One region of the Ideonella sp. BN130291 genome, then DNA from elsewhere that is predicted to be linked to it. Evidence: riboswitches for the same ligand, from Rfam matches in the RefSeq annotation. Region 1 holds a riboswitch; the other holds the start of a gene.
What was found. A riboswitch is a leader RNA that binds a small molecule or an ion and turns the genes downstream of it on or off. The one in region 1 is predicted to bind S-adenosylhomocysteine.
Positions count from the first base shown of each region.

Region 2: another riboswitch for S-adenosylhomocysteine. It lies ahead of metH (methionine synthase); the one in region 1 lies ahead of ahcY (adenosylhomocysteinase).

Region 1 covers NZ_JAZARE010000006.1:129,797-141,182, reverse strand. Annotated here, with positions in the region: gene VPH43_RS14295 (lytic transglycosylase domain-containing protein) at 1-649, opposite strand, end outside; gene VPH43_RS14290 (LysR family transcriptional regulator) at 804-1,763, opposite strand; gene VPH43_RS14285 (DUF2917 domain-containing protein) at 1,859-2,260, shown strand; gene VPH43_RS14280 (TfoX/Sxy family protein) at 2,157-2,606, opposite strand; gene VPH43_RS14275 (5-formyltetrahydrofolate cyclo-ligase) at 2,651-3,247, shown strand; gene VPH43_RS14270 (MBL fold metallo-hydrolase) at 3,309-4,280, shown strand; gene metF (methylenetetrahydrofolate reductase [NAD(P)H]) at 4,347-5,192, opposite strand; gene VPH43_RS14260 (TlyA family RNA methyltransferase) at 5,189-5,947, opposite strand; gene ahcY (adenosylhomocysteinase) at 6,058-7,485, opposite strand; S-adenosyl-L-homocysteine riboswitch at 7,557-7,631, opposite strand; gene VPH43_RS14250 (HAD family hydrolase) at 7,693-8,493, shown strand; gene VPH43_RS14245 (putative bifunctional diguanylate cyclase/phosphodiesterase) at 8,598-10,631, shown strand; gene VPH43_RS14240 (DNA glycosylase AlkZ-like family protein) at 10,646-11,386, opposite strand, start outside.
Region 2 covers NZ_JAZARE010000006.1:326,697-338,082, reverse strand. Annotated here, with positions in the region: gene nadE (NAD(+) synthase) at 1-538, shown strand, start outside; gene VPH43_RS15310 (N5-glutamine methyltransferase family protein) at 528-1,484, shown strand; gene VPH43_RS15305 (PQQ-dependent sugar dehydrogenase) at 1,486-2,631, opposite strand; gene VPH43_RS15300 (homocysteine S-methyltransferase family protein) at 2,706-3,758, shown strand; gene VPH43_RS15295 (polysaccharide deacetylase family protein) at 3,810-6,554, shown strand; gene VPH43_RS15290 (hypothetical protein) at 6,566-7,063, opposite strand; S-adenosyl-L-homocysteine riboswitch at 7,180-7,286, shown strand; gene metH (methionine synthase) at 7,307-10,048, shown strand; gene VPH43_RS15280 (DUF1800 domain-containing protein) at 10,172-11,386, shown strand, end outside.

The DNA of each region.
Region 1 (11,386 bases):
GCGGGCTCACGAGGCCGGCGGCAAAACGCACCACCCGCAGGCGGTTGAGCTCCATCGCCAGGCGGGCGGTGCGCCAGACATCGTCCACCGTGAAGCGGCCGGCTTCCACCATGGTGGTGGCCAGCAGGTTGCAACCCTCGTCCACGTCACGCTGGGCGCGCCACGCGGCCTTGGCCTGCTGGGTGACGTCGCGCCCGGCCAGGTGCTCGGTGAGCAGCGCGTAGCAGGTGACCTCGCGGTCGTCGTTCATCCTGAAGCGCGGGAACTCGCGCGTGAAGTTGGCCCAGTCGCGCCGGTGGCCGAGTTCCAGCAGCCAGTCGTTGCGCAGCCGGTCCTCGACATAGGTGTTGGGCCAGCGCGCATAAAACGCCTCCAGCTCGGGCTGCTGTGCTTCGGAGAGGCGGTTGCTGAGCTCCCAGTAGTCCACCCAGGAGGCCAGCGGATGGCGGCCCACGACGGCCGCCGCACGATCGGCCGCCAGGCGGTCGCGGTCGCGCTTGCGCAAGGCCTCGCGGGCGTCCAGCACGATGGCGTCGGCGGCGCTCACGGGCTGAGCCAGCACGACGGGCGCGCTGCCGGCCAGCACGCTGGTCACCAGCGTGGTGACGAGCAGGCGGAGGGTGGAGCGGGCGATGGGGAAGAAGGGCATGGAGTCTGGGGTGGCGGCGCCGGCGGCGCGGCGGCGAGGGGCTCGGATCACTGTAGCGCAGGGGCTGCGCCGCGCGATGACAGGCAAGGCGTGAACCTTGGGGCTTGTGGAGCCGAGCGGGCCATGCGCGACGGCGTGAGACGCGCCGCGCCGCTCAAGGTTCCCCGAGCGCGCGCCGCGACTCGGCCGCCTGTTGCACCACCCAGGCAAAAAACTGGCGCAGCTCGGGCCGGTCGCTGGCCGCGGTGCCCGGCACCGCCCAGTACGCAAACGGCGAGTGCACCCGGCACTCGGGGCCGAAGGGCTCCACCAGCTCGCCGCGCTGCAGCGATTCGGACACCAGGGCAATGCGTGCCAGCGCCACGCCCTGGCCGGCCAGCGCGGCCTGGATCTGCTGGTAGGTGAAGTTGAGGTAGATCCAGCGCAAGGGCTGCAGCTGGCCCTGGCCGTGCTGGGCCAGCCAGTAGCGCCAGCTGAGGTACTCGGCACTCGCGCGCTGGTCGTCCTCTTCGAGCAGGGTGTGGCGCGCCAGGTCGGCGGGCGTCTTCAGCGGCGGCACGAGGCCGTTGCGTGCCTGCTCCATCAGCCCGGCGCCGGTGGCCGGTGTCATCACCTCGCCGAACAGGCGCACCGCGCCGGGCGGGGCATCGTCCGGGTGGCAGTAGCGGATCGCGAGGTCCAGCTCGGGGTCGTCCAGGTCGGCCATGGCGTCGCTCGCCGACACGCGGATGTCGATGTCCGGATGGTCGCGCTGGAAGGCCTGCAGGCGCGGGATCAGCCACAGCGATGCGAACGACGCAAAGGTGCTCAGGCTCACCGAGCGCCGCCCGCGCGCGGTGCGGATCTGGCGCACGCTGGCGTCCAGCCGGTCCAGCAGCGGCACCACCGTCTGCAGCAGCACGGTGCCGGCGCTGGTGAGCTCCACATGGCGGGTGCCACGCAGGAACAACGGCGCGCCGAGTTCGTCCTCCAGCGCGCGAATCTGGCGGCTGATGGCCGACTGCGTGAGGTGCAAGTCGTCGGCCGCCGCGCGGAAGCTCAGGCGCCGCGCCACGGCCTCGAATGCGCGCAGCGGGCCGATGCCCAGCGGGCGTTGGCGGACCGGTTTATTCATGCGGTTTGGGAATCAGTGCGTGTGCTGGAACTCATTGGAGTTTTCCCTGAGAGACGACCAGAATGCCTCTCACGACGACGCAAAAGGAGTATGCCATGAGCACCACGTTGATGAGCCATTCGCAAGAGTCCTCCGCCTCCCAGGCCGTTCGCAAGTGGGGCCTGACCGAAGGCAGTGCCATGCGGCTGGCAGCCGAAGACCGCGGTCGCTGGCTGCTGGTGACCGAGGGCCGGGTCTGGCTGACCACCAGCGCGACGACGCCCGAGCAGGTGCCGCACGACTGCTGGCTGGAAGCCGGCGACAGCATCGAACTGCCCGCCAGCCAGGACGCGGTGATCGAAAGCTGGCCGAGTGCACGCTTCGAGCTGCGGCAGGTGGCACCGGGTGCGGAAGTCAGCGCTTCGCTCGCGCTGAAGCCGTCCGCCGCCTTGCGGCGCTGGCTGCAGGCGCTGCGGCCGTCGCAGCAGGGTCCGGCGCCGGCACCTTGCGCTTCCTGACCGGCTTGGGTGCCGCCTGGCGGGCCCGCAGCGCGGCCGCCATGGCCATGCGGGCCCACGGCGCCATCGCGTCCGGCGAGTCCATGGCCTCGTCGGGCGCGGTCCAGTAACTCAGCACGACGGCGCTGCCGCCCTTCTTCGGATAGGTGAAGGGCTGGCAGCCGGCCGCCTGGAAGCGCGCACGGGTCTCGTCGTCGGCCTTGAGGTACAGGCGGTCGAACACGATCAGTGCGATGAAGAGTTCATCCACATAGAGCCCCTGCCCGCCGAACATGCGGCGCGAGCGCGGGCGGCCCACGGCGGACAAGAGTTCCAGGCAGTGGTCCAGCAGGGCGTCTTGCGGCATCGCGCGAGTTTGCCAGCCCGCAGCACCGCCCGCACAATCGGCCGATGAGCAACGCCTTCAACCTGCCTTTGGAACCCTCGCGCGACAAGAAGCTGCTGCGTCGCCAGCTCCAGGCCGAACGCCTGGCGATGGCCGACCGCCATGAACGCGCGGTGCGCCTGCAGCATGCCTTGCGCGTGTGGCTGGTGGGCCGGCAGGAGCGCACCATCGGCGCCTACTGGCCGATCAAGGGCGAGTTCGATGCGCTGCCCGCGCTGTACCGCTGGAGCGAGGGCGGTGCCGAGCGCCGCATCGGCCTGCCGGTGATCAACCGCGACACCAAGCAGCTGCGCTTCCATGTCTGGTACCCCGGCTGCCCGATGGAAGACGATGCCTATGGCATCCCCAAGCCCAAGGACACCGAGCCCTTCGAGCCGCAGCTGCTGCTGGTGCCCTGCGTAGGCTTCGGCCCCAAAGGTGTGCGCCTGGGCTATGGCGGCGGCTTCTACGATCGCACGCTGGCGGCCCTGACGCCCCAGCCCTACACCGTGGGCGTAGGCTATGCGCATGGCTTCCTGCCCTGGCTGCAGGCCGAGCCGCACGACGTGCCGCTGGACGCGGTGCTCACGGAAGACGGCCTGGCCTGGCAGCGGGAAACCTGACTGCCCGCAGGGGCAGCCGGCTGCCGCTAACGTCCGCGCCTCCAAACACACGGAGGACTGCATGACCATCTCGATCATTCGCCGCACCCTGGTGGCCGCGGGCCTGGCCCTGGCGCTGGGTGCCGCCCAAGCGGGCGCCCCGCAGCAGAAGACCCAGGCGCCCGGCTGGTACCGCACCATGGTGGGTGACTTCGAAGTCACCGCGCTGTACGACGGCTACATCGACCTGGACCCGAAGGAACTGCTCAAGTTTGCCCATCCGGGCGAGATCGACCGCGGGCTGGCCCGCGCCTTCGAGCCCGGGCCCAAGGTGCCCACCTCGGTGAACGCCTTCCTGGTGAACACCGGCCAGCAGCTGATCCTGGTGGACACCGGCGCGGCCGGGCTCTTCGGCCCCACCGTCGGCAAGCTGCAGGACAACCTCAAGGCCGCGGGCTACGACGCCGCCCAGGTGGACCTGGTGCTCATCACCCACCTGCACGGCGACCATGTGAACGGCGTGCTCACGGCCGATGGCAAGCCGGCGTTCCCCAACGCGCAGGTGATCACCACCGCGCCGGAAAGCGCCTACTGGCTGGACGAGGCGCAGAAGGCCAAGGCGCCCAAGGAGATGCAGGGCTTCTTCGACATGGCCAGGAAGGCCGCCGAGCCCTACCAGGCGGCCGGGCGCTGGAAGACCATTGCGCCCAACAGCGAGGTGGCACCGGGCGTGAAGGCCTTGGCGGTCAACACGCCGCCCGGCCACACGCCGGGCCACAGCAGCTACCTGTTCGAGTCCAAGGGCCAGCGTTTGATTGTGCTGGGGGATGTGATCCACGTGGGCGCGGTGCAGTTCGCCGACCCGGATGTGGCCATCGCCTTCGACACCGACAACAAGCTGGCCATCAGTACCCGCAAGAAGCTGTTCTCGCAGGCAGCCAAGGACCGCACCTTGCTGGCGGCGGCCCACATCTCGTTCCCCGGCCTCGGCCATGTGCGGGCCGAGGGCAAGGGTTTCGCGTGGGTGCCGGTCGGCTACACGCCCATCCGATGAAATGACAGCCCGGCCGCGGAGTGCCGCGGCCACCCCCGAGGGGGCGCCGCTTTGCCTGGGGCGGCCTCAGGCCATCAGCTTCAGGCGGCGCGCGATCTCCAGCGTCGCGCCCGCCTGGTTCATCGTGTAGAAGTGAAAACCCGGCGCGCCGCCGGCGCGCAGGCGCTCGCACAGCGCGGCCACGACGTCCAGGCCGAAGGCCTTGATCGACGCGCTGTCGTCGCCGTAGGACTGCAGCCGCAGCCGCACCCAGCGCGGGATCTCGGCGCCGCAGTTGTCGGCAAAACGCAGCAGGCCGCTCGAGTTGGTGATCGGCATGATGCCCGGCACGATCGGCAGCTCCACCCCGTGCGCCCGCGCTTCGTCGACAAAGCGGAAGTAGGCGTCGGGGTTGAAGAAGAACTGGGTCAGCGCGGAGCTGGCGCCGGCCTGCGCCTTGGCGACGAAGGCCTTGAGGTCGGCTTCCGGCGACTTGGCCTGCGGATGGGTTTCCGGGTAGGCCGCCACCTCGATGTGGAAATCACCGCCCGTCTCCGTGCGAATGAAGGCCACCAGGTCGCTGGCATAGCGGAACTCGCTGGACGCGGCATCGCCGTAACCGCTGGGCAGGTCACCGCGCAGTGCCACCACGCGGCGGATGCCGGCGGCCTTGAAGGCGGCGAGCTTGTCGCGCACCGAGGCCCGGCTGGCGCCGATGCAGGAGAAGTGCGGCGCCGCTTCCACGCCCTCGGCCAGGATGGCCTGCACCGCCTGCAAGGTGCCGTCCTGGGTGGAGCCACCGGCGCCGTAGGTCACCGAGCAGAACTGCGGGCGCATCACATACAGCGCCTGGCGGGCGGCCGCCAGCTTGGCCACGCCATCGGGCGTCTTCGGCGGAAAGAACTCCAGGCTGACAGGCAGCGGCTTGTTCATGTTGGATCTCCATCGCGTGCAGGCTGAGCCCACACAAAAAATTCGGTGTTGCCGTCGCCGCCGGTCACCGGGCTGGTGAACCAGCCGCGCACGGCCAGGTGCTGCGCGGCGCAAGCCTCGCGGATGCGGTTTTCGACCACGGTGTGGCTGGCGGCGTCCTTCACCAACCCGCCCTTGCCGATGTCGGCCGGCTGCAGCTCGAACTGCGGTTTCACCAGCAACAGCAGGTCACCAGCGAGCAGCGGCGCGAGGGCAGGCAGTACCAGCGTGAGCGAGATGAAGGACAGGTCGCCGACGATCACGTCGTACTGCGGGAAAGGCAGCTGCGCCGCCTGCAGCTGGCGAGCGTTCACGCCCTCCAGCACGGTGACGCGCGGGTCGGTGCGCAAGCGCTGCACCAGCTGGCCATGGCCCACGTCGACACCCACCACATGGCGCGCGCCGCGGGCGAGCAGCACATCGGTGAAACCGCCGGTGCTCTGCCCCACGTCCAGGCACAGCCGCCCGTCGACCGCGATGCCGGTGTGCGCCAGCGCGCCCTCGAGTTTCAGCCCGCCGCGCGAGGCCCAGCGCAGCTCGGCATCGTCGGTGATCTGCAGCTCGCAGCCATCGGGCAACTCGTCGCCCGCCTTGCGGGGGGCGGCCCAGCCTTTGGGGCCAAGCCACCGCACCGCGCCACGCTCGATCAGCCGTTGTGCGGCGGAGCGGGTGGGCGCAAGGCCTCGCTGCACGAGAAGGTGGTCAATCCGCGTCACGCATCCCTCGCGAACAAAGGACCTCCAGCGGACACCGCGGATCCGGCTCCGCCGGGCCGCTGGTGTCGCCCCTTGAGGGGAGGCGGCCGTAGGCCGCTCCGGGGTGGTCTTTAATACCGGTAGGTATCGGGCTTGTACGGGCCTTCCTTCTTCACGCCGATGTAGGCGGCCTGCTCGTCCGTCAGCACGGTGAGCTCCGCGCCCAGCTTGCTCAGCTGCAGGCGGGCGACCTTTTCATCGAGGTGCTTGGGCAGCACGTACACCTTGCCGGCTTCGTACGCGTCGGGCTTGGTGAACAGCTCGATCTGCGCCAGCGTCTGGTTGGCGAAGGAGGAACTCATCACATAGCTCGGGTGGCCGGTGCCACAGCCCAGGTTCACCAGCCGGCCCTTGGCCAGCAGGATGATGCGCTTGCCGTCCGGGAAGATCACATGGTCGACCTGCGGCTTGATCTCGTCCCACTCGTACTTCTCGAGCGAGGCGACGTCGATCTCGTTGTCGAAGTGGCCGATGTTGCAGACGATGGCCTGGTCCTTCATCTTCGCCATGTGGTCATGCGTGATGACGTCCTTGTTGCCGGTGGTCGTCACGAAGATGTCGGCCTTGTCGGCGGCGTACTCCATGGTCACCACGCGGTAGCCTTCCATCGCGGCCTGCAGCGCGTTGATCGGGTCGATCTCGGTCACCCACACCTGGGCGCTCAGCGCGCGCAGGGCCTGGGCCGAGCCCTTGCCCACGTCGCCGTAACCGGCCACGCAAGCCACCTTGCCGGCGATCATCACGTCGGTGGCGCGCTTGATGCCGTCCACCAGGCTCTCGCGGCAGCCGTAGAGGTTGTCGAACTTGCTCTTGGTGACCGAGTCGTTCACGTTGATGGCGCGGAACAGCAAGGTGCCCTTGGCGCTCATCTCGTTCAGGCGGTGCACGCCGGTGGTCGTCTCTTCGGTCACGCCGATGATCTTGGCCGCCTTGCGGGTGTACCAGGTCGGATCTTCAGCGAGTTTGGCCTTGATGCTGGCGAAGAGGCAGCGCTCTTCCTCGCTCTTGGGGTCGCTGATCAGCGACTGGTCCTTCTCGGCCTTCTGGCCCAGGTGCATCAGCAGCGTGGCATCACCGCCGTCGTCCAGGATCATGTTGGGGCCTTCGGCGTCCGAGCCCTTGGGGCCGAAGTCGAAGATGCGGTGGGTGTAGTCCCAGTAGTCGGCCAGCGTTTCACCCTTGACGGCGAACACCGGCGTGCCGCCAGCGGCGATCGCGGCAGCGGCATGGTCTTGCGTCGAGAAGATGTTGCACGAGGCCCAGCGCACCTGTGCGCCCAGCGCCTGCAGCGTCTCGATCAGCACCGCGGTCTGGATGGTCATGTGCAGCGAGCCGGTGATGCGTGCGCCCTTCAGCGGCTGGCTCTTGGCGAATTCGGAGCGGATGGCCATCAGGCCGGGCATCTCGGTCTCGGCGATGCGGATTTCCTTGCGGCCCCAGTCGGCGAGCGACAGGTCGGCAATGACGTAATCGTTGGTGGGCTTCAGTACGGCGTTCATCGAGGTCTCCAGAAATGAGGACCCGCGCGGCACCGACAGGGAGGTGTTCCAACTCACCCACGATGAAACCGTGCGGGTGAGCGCCGTTGCAATGAAGTTCCGAGCCTGGGGCACGATGGATGTGCCTTGCAACGCTCCTCGGAAGGCGTGCATTGTAGCCAAGAGCGGCCCCCAACGGGGCGCAACGCTGTGCAAGACTTGCCGCCCATGCCCTCCACGATGCCCCGGCCGCTGGCCGAACTGTCCGCCGCCGCAGCCGCCGCGGTGCGCGGCGTGTTCACCGACATCGACGACACCCTCACGAGCGAAGGGGCGATCACGCCCGAGGCGCTGCAGGCGCTGCAACACCTGCAGGCGGCCGGCATCCCGGTGATCGCCATCACCGGGCGGCCCATGGGCTGGAGCGAGCCTTTTGCACGTGACTGGCCGGTGACGGCCATCGTGGCGGAGAACGGCGCGGTGGCGCTGTTCCGCGAACAAGGGCGACTGTGCATCGAGTACGCCCAGGATGCCGCGACGCGACAGGCCAACGCCCTGCGCCTGCAGGCGGTGGCCCAGCGCATCCAGCACGAGGTGCCGGGCGCGCAGCTGGCGCAGGACAGCGCCGGCCGCGTGACCGACATCGCGGTGGACCACAGCGAGTTCGCCCGCCTGGACGATGCCCGCATTGCGCAGGTGGTGGCACTGATGCGCAGCGAAGGCATGCAGGCGACCGTGAGCTCCATCCACATCAACGGCTGGTACGGCCAGCACACCAAGCTCAGCGGCGCCGAGTGGATGTTGCAGCGCCTGTTCGGCCGCACGCTGGCCGCAGAGACGCCGCACTGGGTGTACGTGGGCGATTCCACCAACGACCAGCAGATGTTTGCCCACTTTCCGCTCAGCGTGGGCGTGGCCAACCTCATGGCCTTCGCGCCCCAGCTGCACACCTGGCCGGCCTACCTGGCGCAGGCAGAACGCGGTGCCGGTTTTGCGGAAGTGGCGCAACGCCTGATCGCGGGGCGGTGATTCCGCACACCGGTCGCCGCGGCAGGGCTCAAGCCGGCTTGGCGATCGGTCGATAAGCGGCGAAGCTCCGGGAGAAGCGGTTGCAGAAACCGCCAAGAAAACACATGAAGCTTTCCCTTCCGTTGGCCAAGGGCGCGCGCAGCGTCGCCCTGTGGCTGCTGGCTGCCGTCGCAGCGCTGCTGGGCATGGCGGCGGCCATGCAACTGGCCGCGCGCGCGCAGCTGGAAGCGGACGCCGAGCATGTCGCCTTGAACTGGGCGGCCTTCGCGCGCGACACCGTGCCCGACCTCGAGCAGGCGTTTGCCGGCCGCGGCTTCACGCTGGAGGCGCTGCGCCAGCTGCGCCGCCTGCGCCAGGCGGGCGAAGTGTTCCGCTTCAAGCTCTACGACCCGAATGGCGCCACGCTGCTGGTGTCGGATGAGATGGATCGCACGCAGCAGCCGTCCGGCGCCACCGGCGAGCCGCTGGGTGCCGAGCCCGGCGAGCAGAACAGCAGCGTCCGCGCCGTGGTGCTGGGTGGCGGCAACCTGATCGAGCTCAAGCGGGAAGAGCGCAGCGACCGCCCCGCGGTCTACAGCGAAGCCTATGTGCCGGTGCTGCGCGGCGGGCAGGTGCTGGGCGTGGTGGAGGTTTACGTGGACCAGACCGCCCGCGAGCGCCGCATCGCCAAGGCGTTCCGCCAGGTGGCGCTGGCGGTGGCCCTGGTGCTGCTCACCCTGGTGGCGGCCGGCGCCTGGCAATGGTGGCAACGACTGCGCACGCAACGGCGGGCCGACGAGCAGCTGCGCTACCTGGCGCGGCACGACATGCTGACCGGCGCGCTCAATCGCGCGAGCTTCCACGAGGCGCTGCAGCGCGCGCAAAAACGCGCGCAGGAAGGCGGCGCCGGCTTCGCGGTGCTGTGCCTGGACGTGGACGGCTTCAAGGACATCAACGACGCCTTCGGCCATGCCGCCGGGGATACGGTGCTGCGCGCCACGGCGGAGCGGCTGCGCGAGACGGTGCGCGAGCTGGACCTCGTGGCCCGCCTGGCGGGCGACCAGTTCGCCGTGCTGCAGGCCGGGGTGCGCAGCCCCGACGAAGTGAGCGTGCTGGGCCAGCGCCTGGCCGCCGCGCTGGCCGAAGCGCACCAGGTGGCGGGCCAGGCGTTGCAGGCCGGCGTGAGCGTGGGCGCGGCGGTGTACGGCAACGACGGGCTCGACAGCGCCGAGCTGCTGCACAAGGCCGAGCAGGCGCTGCTGCGCGCCAAGTCGCATCACCGCGGCGGTTTCAGCTTCTATGACGCCACCATGGATGAGCAGCTGCAGGCCCGCCGTGCGATCGCGCGCGACCTGCGCCAGGCGCTGTACGCCGACCAGCTGCACCTGAACTTCCAGCCACTGTATGAGCGCGACGGCTGCACCTTGCAGGGCTACGAGGCGCTGGTGCGCTGGAGCCACCCGCAACGCGGCGCGATTCCGCCGTCGCAGTTCATCCCGATCGCCGAGGAGTGCGGCCTGATCGAGGACCTGGGCGTGTGGGTGCTGGCGCGGGCCTGCGACGTGGCCTCCGGCTGGCCGGAATCACTGAGCCTGTCGGTCAACCTGTCAGCGGCGCAGTTCCGCCAGGGCGACGAGCTGGTGCGCATGGTGGCGGCCAGCCTGGAGGCGGCGGGCCTGCCGGCCAGCCGGCTGGAGCTGGAGATCACCGAATCGCTGCTGATGGGCAACACCGAACAGGTGGTGAAGACATTGCACCGGCTCACCGCCATGGGCGTGCGCATCGTGATGGACGACTTCGGCACCGGTTATTCCAGCCTGGCCTACCTGTGGCGCTTTCCGTTCGACAAGGTGAAGATCGACCGCGCCTTCACCCAGCACCTGGACAGCGACCCCAAGGTCGCGCTGATCGTGCGCTCCATCGTGTCGCTCGCGCATTCGCTGAACATCCGCGTCAATGCCGAGGGCGTGGAAACGCCGGCCCAGCTGCGCAGCCTGCAGGCGCATGGCTGCGACGAGCTGCAGGGCTTCCTGCTCGGCCGCCCGGCCCCCGCCACCCAGCTCGACCATGCCGGCGCGCCGCTGGCCGCCAACGAACCCAAGCTGCCGCGCGCGCGCACCGACTTCGCCCCCCTGTCCACCTCGCCGGCCGCCTTGTAGACGGCCTTTCGCAGTCAGGGTTCCAGGCCGAGGAACTGGGCCATGCGCTGCAGCTCGTCGTCCAGGCCGCGCCGGAAGGCCGCATCGCGCGGCGCCTTGCCGGCCACATAACCGGTCTGCGCATTCACTTCACCGTCGCGCACCGTCACGTTCGCCCAGCCGATCACGCGGTCATGCCACAGCAGCGGCAGCGCGTAGTAGCCGCGCTGGCGCCTGGGCGCCGGCGTATAGGCCTCGAAGCGGTAGACCCACTGCCACAGCAGTTCGAAGCGCAGGCGGTCCCACACGATCGGGTCGAAGGGCGCCAGCAGGCGCACTGCGTCATCGGGGGCATGGCGCATTGAGCGCGGGTTCTCGCCTTCGGGCCAATACCAGCGTGTGCCCTCCACCTCGGCGCTGGGCCAGGTCTCGCGTGCATGGGCCAGCATGCGCTTGAGCTCGGGCAGCAGCTGGGGCGCACCACCGCCCAGGTGGTAGGTGAGCTGGCCCAGGCTGCGCGACGGCAGCGGCGCGTACTTCTGCACCACCAGCTTCAGCAGTGCCTCGGCCTTCTGCGATGGCGATCGTTCGTCGCCCGCATGCTCCACCGCCTCGTAGACCCGCACGCCGGCCTCGCGCCGTACCACGCGCAGCATGCCGCGGTAGTGCATGCCGTCCAGCAGGTGGGTGGTGGCGTTCGATTCGCCGCCCCAGTAGTTGGTGGTGCGGCCGTGGTCGAAGGCGGCCTGCACATCGCGCGGATGGCAGGGGCCGTG
Region 2 (11,386 bases), 200 kb from region 1:
CGGCGCGCAGCAGCAGGCGCGCCTGCCGCTCAAGCAGTACCTGCAGATCGTGGCCGCCACCAACCACAAGCAGCGGGTGCGCAAGGCCATCGAGTACTACCACGCCGACCGCTTGAACTACGCCGTGATCGGCACCCCCAACCGGCTGGAGTACGACCAGGGCTTCTTCGTGAAGAACGGCGACGGCGCGGCTGACCTGAAGCCCATCGCCCACCTGTACAAGACTCAGGTGTATGCGCTGGCGCGCCACCTCCGCCTGCCGGACGAGGTGTGCAACGCGCAGCCCACCACCGACACCTACAGCCTGGCGCAGGGGCAGGACGAGTTCTACTTTTCGCTGCCCTATGCGCAGATGGACCTGGCGCTGTGGGCCCACAACCATGGCGTGCCGGCGGCCGAGCTGGCCGAGGCCTTGGACCTCACCGAAGCGCAGGCGCAGGCCGTCTACACCGACATCGCCACCAAGCGCCGCACCACCGCACCGCTGCATGCCGCGCCAGCGCTGGTGGAGCCGGTGCTGCAGCACGATGAGCGCTGAGCAGGTTGCCGCGTTGCTGACGCCGGCCGAAACGGCGGGCCTGGGCGCGGCAGCCGTGCAGGCACTGCAGCGAGCGCATGCGCGGCTGGTCCGCGTCGATGCCTTGCCCGACAAGCCGGAGGACACGCCGCTCGCCGCCACGCGCGCCCTGTGGTGCCGTGCGGCCGGGCAGCCGATGTCGGCGGTGGCGGCCTTGCTCGCACCGCTGCCTGCATTGGACGACGCAGGCTTGGCGGCCTTCGACAACCTGGTCGAGCAGCGGGTGTCCGGCGTGCCGCTGGCCCACCTGGTCGAGCGCCAGCGTTTCATGGGGCTCGAGCTCCTGGCCGGCCCGCAGGCCTTGATCCCGCGCCAGGAAACCGAACTGTTGGGCGAGGCGGCTGCCGTGCTGCTGGCCGAGGCGGCGGCGCAGCGCGGCGAAGCGCTCGCCATCGACGTGTGCACCGGCTGCGGCAACCTCGCGCTGGCGCTGGCGGCACGGGTGCCGCAGGCGCGAGTGCATGCGGCCGACCTGTCGGCCGAGGCGGTGGCGCTTGCGCGCCGCAACACCGAACTGCTAGGCGTGGGGGATCGGGTGGCGCTTCACGAAGGCGACTTGCTGGCGCCCTTCGACACGCCGGCGTTCATTGCCAAGGTGGACGTGCTGACCTGCAACCCGCCGTATATCTCGAGCGCCCGCCTGTCGGCCATGGCGGCCGAGATCGCGGTGCATGAGCCGGCGCTGGCTTTCGACGGCGGGCCGCTGGGCATCCGCATCCTGCAGCGCCTGCTGCGCGAGGCGCCGCGTTTCCTGCGCCCGGGCGGCTGGCTGGCCTTCGAGGTGGGTGCGGGCCAGGGCAGTGGCGTGCTGCGCCGGCTGGGCGCCGATGCGCACTACAGCGAGCTGCGCAGCGTGAGCGATGCGCACGGCGAGGTGCGCGCAGTGCTGGCCCGGCGCTCGGCGTGAGTCAGGGCTCCAGCCGCAGAATGCGCCCCTCCGGCACATTGGCCAGCAGGTAGATCAAGCCGTCCGGGCCTTGCTTGAGGTCGCGCACGCGTTCGTTGCCGGCCAGGTACACGGCGTCCTTGGCGACCACCCGCTGGCCGTCCAGCGTCACCCGCGTGAAAGCGCCATTGCGGAAGGTGGCCACGAGCAGCTGCCCCTTCCAGCCCGGATAACGATCGCTGGTAACGAACAGCAGCGCACTCGGCGGTGTGGACTCCGGCCCCCACCACAGCACCGGCTGCTCCATGCCCGCCTTGGCCATGCCTTCCCCGATGGGCGCGCAGCCCTTGTATTCGCAGCCGTAGGTGATCACCGGCCAGCCGTGGTTGCGGCCGGGCTGGATGAGGTTGAGTTCGTCGCCGCCGCGCGGGCCATGTTCGCTGGCCCACAACTGGCCCGTCTGCGGATGGATGGCCAGGCCCTGCACATTGCGATGGCCGTAGCTCCAGACCTCGGGCAGGGCGCCGGGCGTGCCGGCAAACGGGTTGTCGGCGGGCGCGCGCCCGTCGGGCCACAGCCGCAGGATCTTGCCGTGCGCGGACCCCAGGCGCTGCGCGTCGTCGCGCTGGAAGCGGTCGCCCAGGCCCACGAACAGATGGCCCGCGCGGTCGAACAGCAGCCGGGAGCCGAAATGGCGCGAGTCGCCGGTCTTCACCGGCTGGCGATAGATCACCTGCACCTCGCTGAGCTGCTCGCCGGCGAGGCGGCCGCGTGCCACCGCGGTGCTGGCCAGCGCCGCGTTGCTGGCGTCCGGCTCGCTGAAGCTCCAGTAGACGCGCTGGTTGTGCGGGAAGTCAGGGTCCAGCACCACGTCCATCAGCCCGCCTTCGCCTTGCGACCACACCGGCGGCAGCCCCGCCAGCGGCGCGCCCAGCCGGCCGTCGCGTTCGACGATGCGCATGCGCCCCGGCCGTTCGGTCACCAGCATGCGGCCGTCCGGCAGGAACACGAAGGCCCAGGGCGTGTCCAGGCCGGTGGCCACCGGCACGACCGTCAGGCCGTGGGTGTAGAACCGGCGCATCAGCTTGGGCGTGGCCCACACCAGCGCGGCCACCAAGGTAGCGGCTGCGACGAGCAGCAGCAGGAGACGAGCAGCAGATTTCTTCACGGGTATCGGGGATGCAGGCAGGGTGCCGGCCGCGATGATGCCCGCTCCGGCGGGTGGCCTCCTACAATTCCGCCATGAAACCGACGCCCGCCTACACCCGCGCCACCGCGCTGCCGCAGATCCTGCAGCAGCGCATCGTGATCATCGACGGCGCCATGGGCACCATGATCCAGCGCTACAAGCTGACCGAAGCGGACTATCGCGGCGAGCGTTTCAAGGACCATCCCAAGGACCTCAAGGGCAACAACGACCTGCTGGTGCTCACCCGGCCCGATGTGATCCGCGAGATCCACGCCGGCTACCTGGCCGCCGGCGCCGACATCATCGAGACCAACACCTTCGGCACCACCTCGGTGGCGCAGGAAGACTACGGCCTGCAGGCGCATGCGCGCGAGATGAACGTGGCGGCCGCGCGCATCGCCAAGGAGGTGGCGGCGCAGCACAGCACACCCGACAAGCCGCGTTTCGTGGCCGGCGCCCTCGGCCCCACACCGCGCACCGCGAGCATCAGCCCCGACGTGAACGACCCGGGCGCGCGCAACATCCACTTCGACGAGCTGAAGGCGGCCTACTACGAACAGGCGGAAGGCCTGCTTGAAGGCGGCTGCGACCTGTTCCTGGTGGAGACCATCTTCGACACGCTCAACGCCAAGGCGGCGATCTTCGCGCTCGACGAGCTGATGGAAAACACCGGCGAGCGCCTGCCCGTCATCATTTCCGGCACGGTGACCGATGCCTCCGGCCGCATCCTGTCGGGCCAGACGGTGAGCGCGTTCTGGCATTCGGTGCGCCATGCACGCCCCATCGCGGTGGGCCTCAATTGCGCCCTGGGCGCCGCACTGATGCGGCCGTACATCGAGGAGCTGAGCAAGGTGGCGGCCGACACCTGGATCAGCTGCTATCCCAACGCCGGCCTGCCCAACCCGATGAGCGACACCGGCTTCGACGAGACGCCGGAGGTCACCGGCGCGCTGATGGAGGAGTTCGCGAAGTCGGGCTTCCTCAACATCGCCGGCGGCTGCTGCGGCACCACGCCGGACCACATTGCAGCGATCGCCAAGCGGGTGAGCGCCTACCGGCCGCGCCACAAGCAGGACACGCTGTTCAGCCAGTTGCTGGCCGCCTGACACCACAAGATTCGAGGGGCCGGCGCGCAAGACGCCGGCCGAGGGAGTTCCATGGCTTTCACGACAACGCAGCGGCGCGTGGCCGCGGTGGCGGTCCTGCTGTTGCTCAAGGGTGCGCTTGTGCTCGCCTGGTGGTTCATGCGCGGCCCGTCCAAGCCCGTTGGCGCCGCCGCGCCGGCGGCGTCCGCGGCGGCCAGCGCCAGCGCTCATCCGGCGGTGGCCAGCGCGCTGGACCTGCTGAAGGCGCAGCTGGCCGCGCATCGCCAGATCATCGTGCTGCTGGCCGATGAAGCCAGCCTCAGTGCGGCCGACAAGGCGGCGGCCAACAGCGTGGGCCAGCAACTCTTCCATGAGCAGCTGGAGCGCCAGCGCCACATCGAGCGGGCCTTCGACGCGCTGACCTCGGCGGGCGCGGCTGCGCGCGATGCCGGCCTGGCGCAGGTACTGGACTATGTGGAGTCCGGCGAGGGCCTGTACGACGCCGACCGGCTGGCCTTCCAGGAGGCGCTGCGCGCGCTGCAGCGCGGCATCGGCCGCGACGGCTCACTGCCGGCCGTCAAGCTGCACAAGCGCGTGAGCGAGGACCTGGACGCGCTCGCCCAGATCGAGCACAACTACGACCGCGAGATCGGCCAGATCTTCAACCGCTTCGAGACACGGGCGATCGAACTGAAGCGCGAGCGCTGGGCGGACTACGTGGCGCATCTCAAGACCTTGTACCGGCGCGAACAGATCCTCAAGGACCACGGCGTGCTCGTGCCGTACCCGCCCGAGCCGGCGGCCAGCCGCGCGGCGGCGGCCGACGATGGCCAGCGCGAGATCTTCGGCAACAGCCTGCCGGCGCGCACCGTGGTGCTCACCTTCGACGATGGCCCGCACCGCCAGTACACCGAGGAGGTGGAGGCCATCCTCAAGCAGTACAACGTGCCGGCGGTGTTCTTCCAGGTGGGCCGCAACCTGGGCCAGGTGGGTGCCGACGGCAAGCCGGCGCTGGAGCGTGGCGCCCAGGTGGCCGCCAGGTTGCAGGCCGACGGGTTCGTGCTGGGCAACCACAGCTACACCCATGCCCAGCTGTCCAAGGAAACCGGCGACGCGCTGAAGTCGCAGATCCTCTACACCGACACCTTGTTGAAAGCGGTGAGCCCGCAGCGGTCGCCGCTGTTCCGCTTTCCCTATGGCGCCCGCAACGCGGAAGGTCTCGGCGTGGTGCGGGACGCGCAGCTGCGCTCGGTGATGTGGAACATCGACTCGCTGGACTGGGCCGACCCCGTGCCGCGCTCGATCGCCGACCGGGTGCTGCGCGAGGTGGACAAACAAGGCCGCGGCATCATCCTCTTCCACGACATCCACGAGCGCACCCTCAAGGCGCTACCGCTGGTGCTGGACCGGCTGGTGGCCGAGGGCTATCAGTTCGCCGGCTGGCGCGGCAGCAGCTTCGAGAGCGCCAAGGCCGAGCGACAGCCGGTGGAGTCGCCCAAGCTGGCCAATGCCGACGGCAACGCCTGGGCGCTGGTCATCGGGGTGGACGACTATGCCAAGTGGCCGCGCCTGCAGTACGCGGTGCGCGATGCCAAGGCGCTGACGCAGGCCCTGGTGGAGCGCTTCGGCGTGGCGCCGGAGCGGGTGGTGGCGCTGTACAACAAGGACGCCACGCGCCAGGGCATCCTGGATGCCTTCCATGGCCGGCTGGCGCACGGCGGGGTGCAGAAGAACGACCGGGTGTTCGTGTTCTTCGCCGGCCACGGTGCCACCCGCACCCTGAGCTCCGGGCGTGAGCTGGGCTACATCGTGCCGGCCGATGCCGGCACCTCGCCCGAACAGCTGGCCAGCGATGCCATCCCGATGACCGAGATCCAGAACATCGCCGAAAGCCTGGCCGCCCGGCATGTGCTGTTCGTGATGGACGCCTGCTACAGCGGGCTGGGTCTCACGCGTGGCGGCGCACCCTCGTCCGGCAACTTCCTGCGCGACAACGCGCGCAGGCTGGGGCGGCAGATGATCACCGCCGGCGGAGCCGACCAGCTGGTGGCCGATGGCGGCCCCAACGGCCATTCCGTCTTCACCTGGACGCTGCTGCAGGGCCTGGGTGGCAAGGGTGACCTGAACGGCGACGGCATCATCACCGCCACCGAGCTGGCCGCTTATGTGGCGCCGGCGGTGGCGTCGGTGTCGCGCCAGACACCGGCCTTCGGCAGCCTCCCGGGCTCGGAGGGCGGGGAGTTCGTGTTCGTGCTGCCGTCGGAGGGCGAGTTCCTCAGCGCCGCATCCAGCCAGCTGTCGGGCGAAGCCATCCAGCTCAATACGCGGCTGGATGCGGCGCTGAACAAGCCGGTGGCGGTCGCGTCCGTGGCATCAGCCCCGGTTGCCGCCACGGTGAAGGACCTGCAGGGCAAGGATCGTGTGATCGAGGCGCCCGTCGCGGTGGCGGCCACGGCGCGCCAGCGGGCCCAGCTGGCCAACGACCGCGGCTTGCAGCTGTACCGCGAGAAGCGTTATGCCGAAGCCGAGGCCCAGTTCACCGAAGCGCTCAAGCTGCGGCCGGACTTTGCGCTCGCGGCCAACAACCTGGGCTTCGTGTACTACAAGCAGAACAAGTTCGCCGAGGCCGCGCGCTGGTACGACAACGCGCTCAAGCTCGATCCGTCACGGGCCGTGGCCTACCTGAACCTCGGTGATGCCCATGCCAACGCGGGCGACAAGGACAGGGCGGCAGCCGCCTACAAGACCTACCTGGAGCTCGCGCCCAGCGGGCCGGGCGCCGCGCATGCGCGCGAGCAGCTGGCCTCCGCCCGCTGAAGGGGACGCGCTCAGAGCTTGCCGATCAGGATCTCGACCGAGTCGCTGTGCGCCGGCCCCACGCCGGCAAAGTGCGTCACCGGCACGCCCTTGGCGATGAGGTAGTCCCGCGCGCTGGCAGCGCGGTCCTGGGCGATCAGGCCGGCCTTGCCGTTGTCGCTGGGCGCGGACACACGCGCCTTCATGCCGGGGGCCTTGGCACTGGGCACCACATAGTCCAGCACCTTGGCCAGCGGCGGCTCCACCACCGACTGGCCCTTCTTGAACGAGAACTTCAGCGGCACTTCCACCCGCATGTGGCCTTCCGGCGTCATCGCGATCACCACCGGGGTGTCGCGGAACAGATCGGCCAGCCGGCGCTGCTCCGAGGCCAGGGAGATCGTGGGCGTGGTGGCCTGCGGCGGCGGTGCCACCGGCGCCTGCTGGATCGGTGGCTGGTTGCCGGTGGAGGCGCAGCCGGCCAGGAGGGCAGCCAGCGTGGTGGCGGAGCAAAGAGCGCGGAGTTTCATGCCGGGATTGAAGGCAAACAGTGTGCGAAGTGCCAGCCTCGCACGGTAAACCGTGTCACTTCGTGTTGAAGACTCCCCTGGATGAGGGGGGTGCGAGCCGCATAAAATGCGTGGGTTGTCCCGAGGAGCGTTGCGACGGTGAGCCCTCACCGCCAGGCTCGGGACCCCCGGGCCGTATCGCACCCCTTTTCGCCGCCCGGGCCGGCAACGGCGCTCGCTTTCGAACTCCGAAGCGAAGCGACCATGCCCGAATCCCAGACCGCCTCCCCTGCCGTTGCCCCGATGCGCCTGTCCGGCCTGGAGCCGGTGCTCATCGGCGAAGGCACGCTGTTCGTCAACATCGGCGAGCGCACCAACGTCACCGGCTCCAAGGCCTTCGCCCGCATGATCCTGAACGGCGAGTTCGAGCAGGCGCTGGCGGTGGCGCGCCAGCAGGTGGAAAACGGCGCCCAGGTGATCGACGTCAACATGGACGAGGCCATGCTGGACAGCAAGGCCGCGATGGTGCGCTTCCTGAACCTGATCGCCTCCGAGCCCGAGATCGCGCGCGTGCCGATCATGATCGACAGCTCCAAGTGGGAGGTGATCGAGGCCGGCCTGAAGTGCATCCAGGGCAAGGGCATCGTCAACTCCATCTCCATGAAGGAGGGCGAGGCCGAGTTCCGGCGCCAGGCCAACCTGATCCGCCGCTATGGCGCGGCCACCGTGGTGATGGCCTTCGATGAAAAAGGCCAGGCCGACACCTACGAACGCAAGATCGAGATCTGCGAGCGGGCCTACCGCATCCTGGTGGACGAGGTGGGCTTCCCGCCCGAGGACATCATCTTCGACCCCAACATCTTTGCCATCGCCACCGGCATCGAGGAGCACAACAACTACGCGGTCGACTTCATCAATGCCACCCGCTGGATCAAGCAGAACCTGCCCGGCGCCAAGGTGTCGGGTGGTGTCAGCAACGTGAGCTTCAGCTTCCGCGGCAACGACCCGATGCGGGAGGCCATCCACACCGTGTTCCTGTACCACGCCATCCAGGCCGGTATGGACATGGGCATCGTCAACGCCGGCATGATCGGCGTGTACGACGACCTGGACCCCGAGCTGCGTGAGCGCGTGGAAGACGTGGTGCTCAACCGCCGGCCCGATGCCGGCGAGCGCCTGGTGGAGGTGGCCGAGCAGGCCAAGGGCGCGGCCAAGGACGACAGCGCGCGCCTGGCCTGGCGCGCCGGCACGGTGGGCGAGCGCCTGAGCCATGCGCTGGTGCATGGCATCACCGAGTTCATCGTCGAGGACACGGAAGAAGCGTGGCAGGCCATCAAGGCTGGCGGCGGCCGCCCGCTGCACGTCATCGAAGGCCCGCTGATGGCCGGCATGAACATCGTGGGCGACCTGTTCGGCCAGGGCAAGATGTTCCTGCCGCAGGTGGTGAAGAGCGCACGCGTGATGAAGCAGGCGGTGGCGCACCTGCTGCCCTACATCGAGGAAGAGAAGAAGCTGCTCGCCGACGCCGGCGGCGACGTGAAGCCGAAGGGCAAGGTCGTGATCGCCACCGTGAAGGGCGACGTGCACGACATCGGCAAGAACATCGTCACCGTCGTGCTCCAGTGCAACAACTTCGAAGTGGTGAACATGGGCGTGATGGTCCCGTGCCAGGACATCCTCTCGAAGGCCAAGGTCGAAGGCGCGGACATCATCGGCCTCTCCGGCCTGATCACGCCCAGCCTGGAGGAGATGCAGCACGTGGCGGCCGAGATGCAGCGCGATGATTTCTTCCGCATGAAGAAGATCCCGCTGCTGATCGGCGGTGCCACCACCAGCCGGGTGCACACCGCGGTGAAGATCGCGCCGCACTACGAAGGGCCGGTGGTCTACGTGCCGGACGCCTCGCGTTCAGTGGGGGTGTGTGCCGACCTGCTGAGCGACGAACGCGCCGCGCGCTACATCGACGAGCTGAAGGCCGACTACGAGAAGGTGCGCGAGCTGCACGCCAACAAGAAGCAGACGCCGCTGGTCACGCTGGCGCAGGCGCGCGCCAACAAGGCCCAGATGGACTGGCAGGGGTATGAGCCGCCGAAGCCGAAGTTCCTGGGCCGGCGCGTGTTCAGGAACTACGACCTGAACGAACTCGCCGCCTGCATCGACTGGGGCCCCTTCTTCCAGACCTGGGACCTGGCCGGCCCGTTCCCGCAGATCCTCAAGGATCCCGTGGTCGGTGCCGAGGCGCAGCGCGTGTTCAGCGACGGCAAGCGCATGCTGCAGCGCCTGATCGAAGGGCGCTGGCTGCAGGCGGCCGGCGTGATCGGCCTGTACCCGGCCAACACGGTGGACGATGATGTGATCGAGCTCTACGCCGACGAGTCGCGTGAACAGGTGCTGCTGCGCTGGCAGCCGCTGCGCCTGCAGACCGAGCGGCCGGTGGTCGATGGCGTGAAGCGGCCCAACCGCTCGCTCGCCGACTTCGTCGCGCCCAAGGGCACGCGGCCGGATTACGTCGGCCTGTTCGCGGTGACCGCGGGCCTGGGCGTGGAGAAGAAGGAGCGCCAGTTCGTCGAGGACCTGGACGACTACTCCGCCATCATGCTCAAGGCCCTGGCCGACCGGCTGGCCGAGGCCTTTGCCGAGCGCCTGCACCAGCGGGTGCGCACCGACTTCTGGGGCTACGCGAGCGACGAGCAACTGAGCAACGAAGAGCTGATCGCCGAGAAGTACCGCGGCATCCGCCCGGCACCCGGCTACCCGGCCTGCCCTGACCACACCGTCAAGCGGCCGATGTTCGAGCTGCTGCAGGCCGGCGAAGTGGGCATGGGCCTGACCGAAAGCCTGGCCATGACCCCGGCGGCCAGTGTCAGCGGCTTCTACCTTGCGCATCCGCAAGCCGCGTATTTCAACGTCGGCCGCATCGGTGAGGACCAACTTCGCGACTGGGCCGAGCGCCATCGCATGGCGCTGGATGACGCAAAACGTCGGCTCGCACCGCAGTTGTCGTAGTCGCTTTCCTCTTTTGCGACAAGCGGTAAACCGCGCGTGAAGTGAGAACTTTGCCGCTGGGCTTCAAACCGCGGCTGCTCCCACACTGCGCCCCATACAACGAGGGCGCCGTGGGGAGCATCCATGAACAACAGACGAGGGTGGAGGGTCGGCCTCGCCGCAGGCTGGCTGGTTTTGCTGGCCGCCTGCGGCGGCGGTAACGGCGGCGACACCGCCACATCGACCGATGGCACCGCCAGTCCGCAAGGCGTGGCCGACAAACCGGCCTCGCGCGAAGAGGCGGCGCGTTTCCTGAACCAGGCGACCTTCGGCGCCACCGAGGCCGACATCGACCATGTGCTGTCGATCGGCTACCGCGCCTGGATCGACGAGCAGTTCAGCAAGCCTGCCACGCAGCACCGCGCCTACTGGGACGGCGAGAACGCGGCGATCAAGGCCGTCAATCCGAACAGCAGCGCCGGCCAGCGCGAGGTGCTGGATTCGTTCTATCGGCAGGCGGTGCAGGGCGAGGACCAGTTGCGTGGCCGCGTGGCCTATGCGCTGTCGCAGATCTTCGTGATCTCCATGCTCGACAACGGTGTGGGCGAGAACCCGCGCGGCGCCGCCGGCTACATGGACATGCTGGGTGCCAATGCCTTCGGCCGCTACCGCGACCTGCTCGAAGGCGTGGCGCGCCATCCGATGATGGGCGTGTACCTGTCCCACCTGAAGAACCAGAAGGAAGACCCGGCCAAGGGCCGCGTGCCGGACGAGAACTTCGCCCGCGAGGTGATGCAGCTGTTCTCCATCGGCCTGAAGGAGCTGAACAGCGACGGCTCGCAGAAGATGGTCAACGGCGCCGCGGTGGACACCTACACCCACGACGACATCGCCGGCCTGGCCAAGGTGTTCACCGGCTGGAGCTGGGACGGCCCCGACACCGCCGACGGCCGCTTCTGGGGCTGGAGCGGCTACCAGGATGCGGAGCGCCTGTGGATGCCGATGCAGGGCTACACGCAGTTCCATTCGCTGGGCGAAAAGCGCTTCCTCGGCCAGACGGTGGTGGCCCAGGGCAAGGCCGATCCCAACGCGAGCCTGAAGGTGGCGCTGGACACCTTGGCCAGCCATCCCAACGTCGGCCCCTTCATCGGCCGCCAGCTCATCCAGCGCATGGTGACGGGCCACCCGAGCCCCGCTTACGTGAAGCGGGTGGCGGAGGCCTTCGATGCCAAGGGCAGCGGCCAGCGTGGCGACATGAAGGCCCTCATCAAGGCCGTGCTGCTGGACCCGGAGGCACGCACCGTGGGCAACGCCGCGTCCGGCAAGCTGCGCGAGCCGGTGCTGCGGCTGACCGCCGTG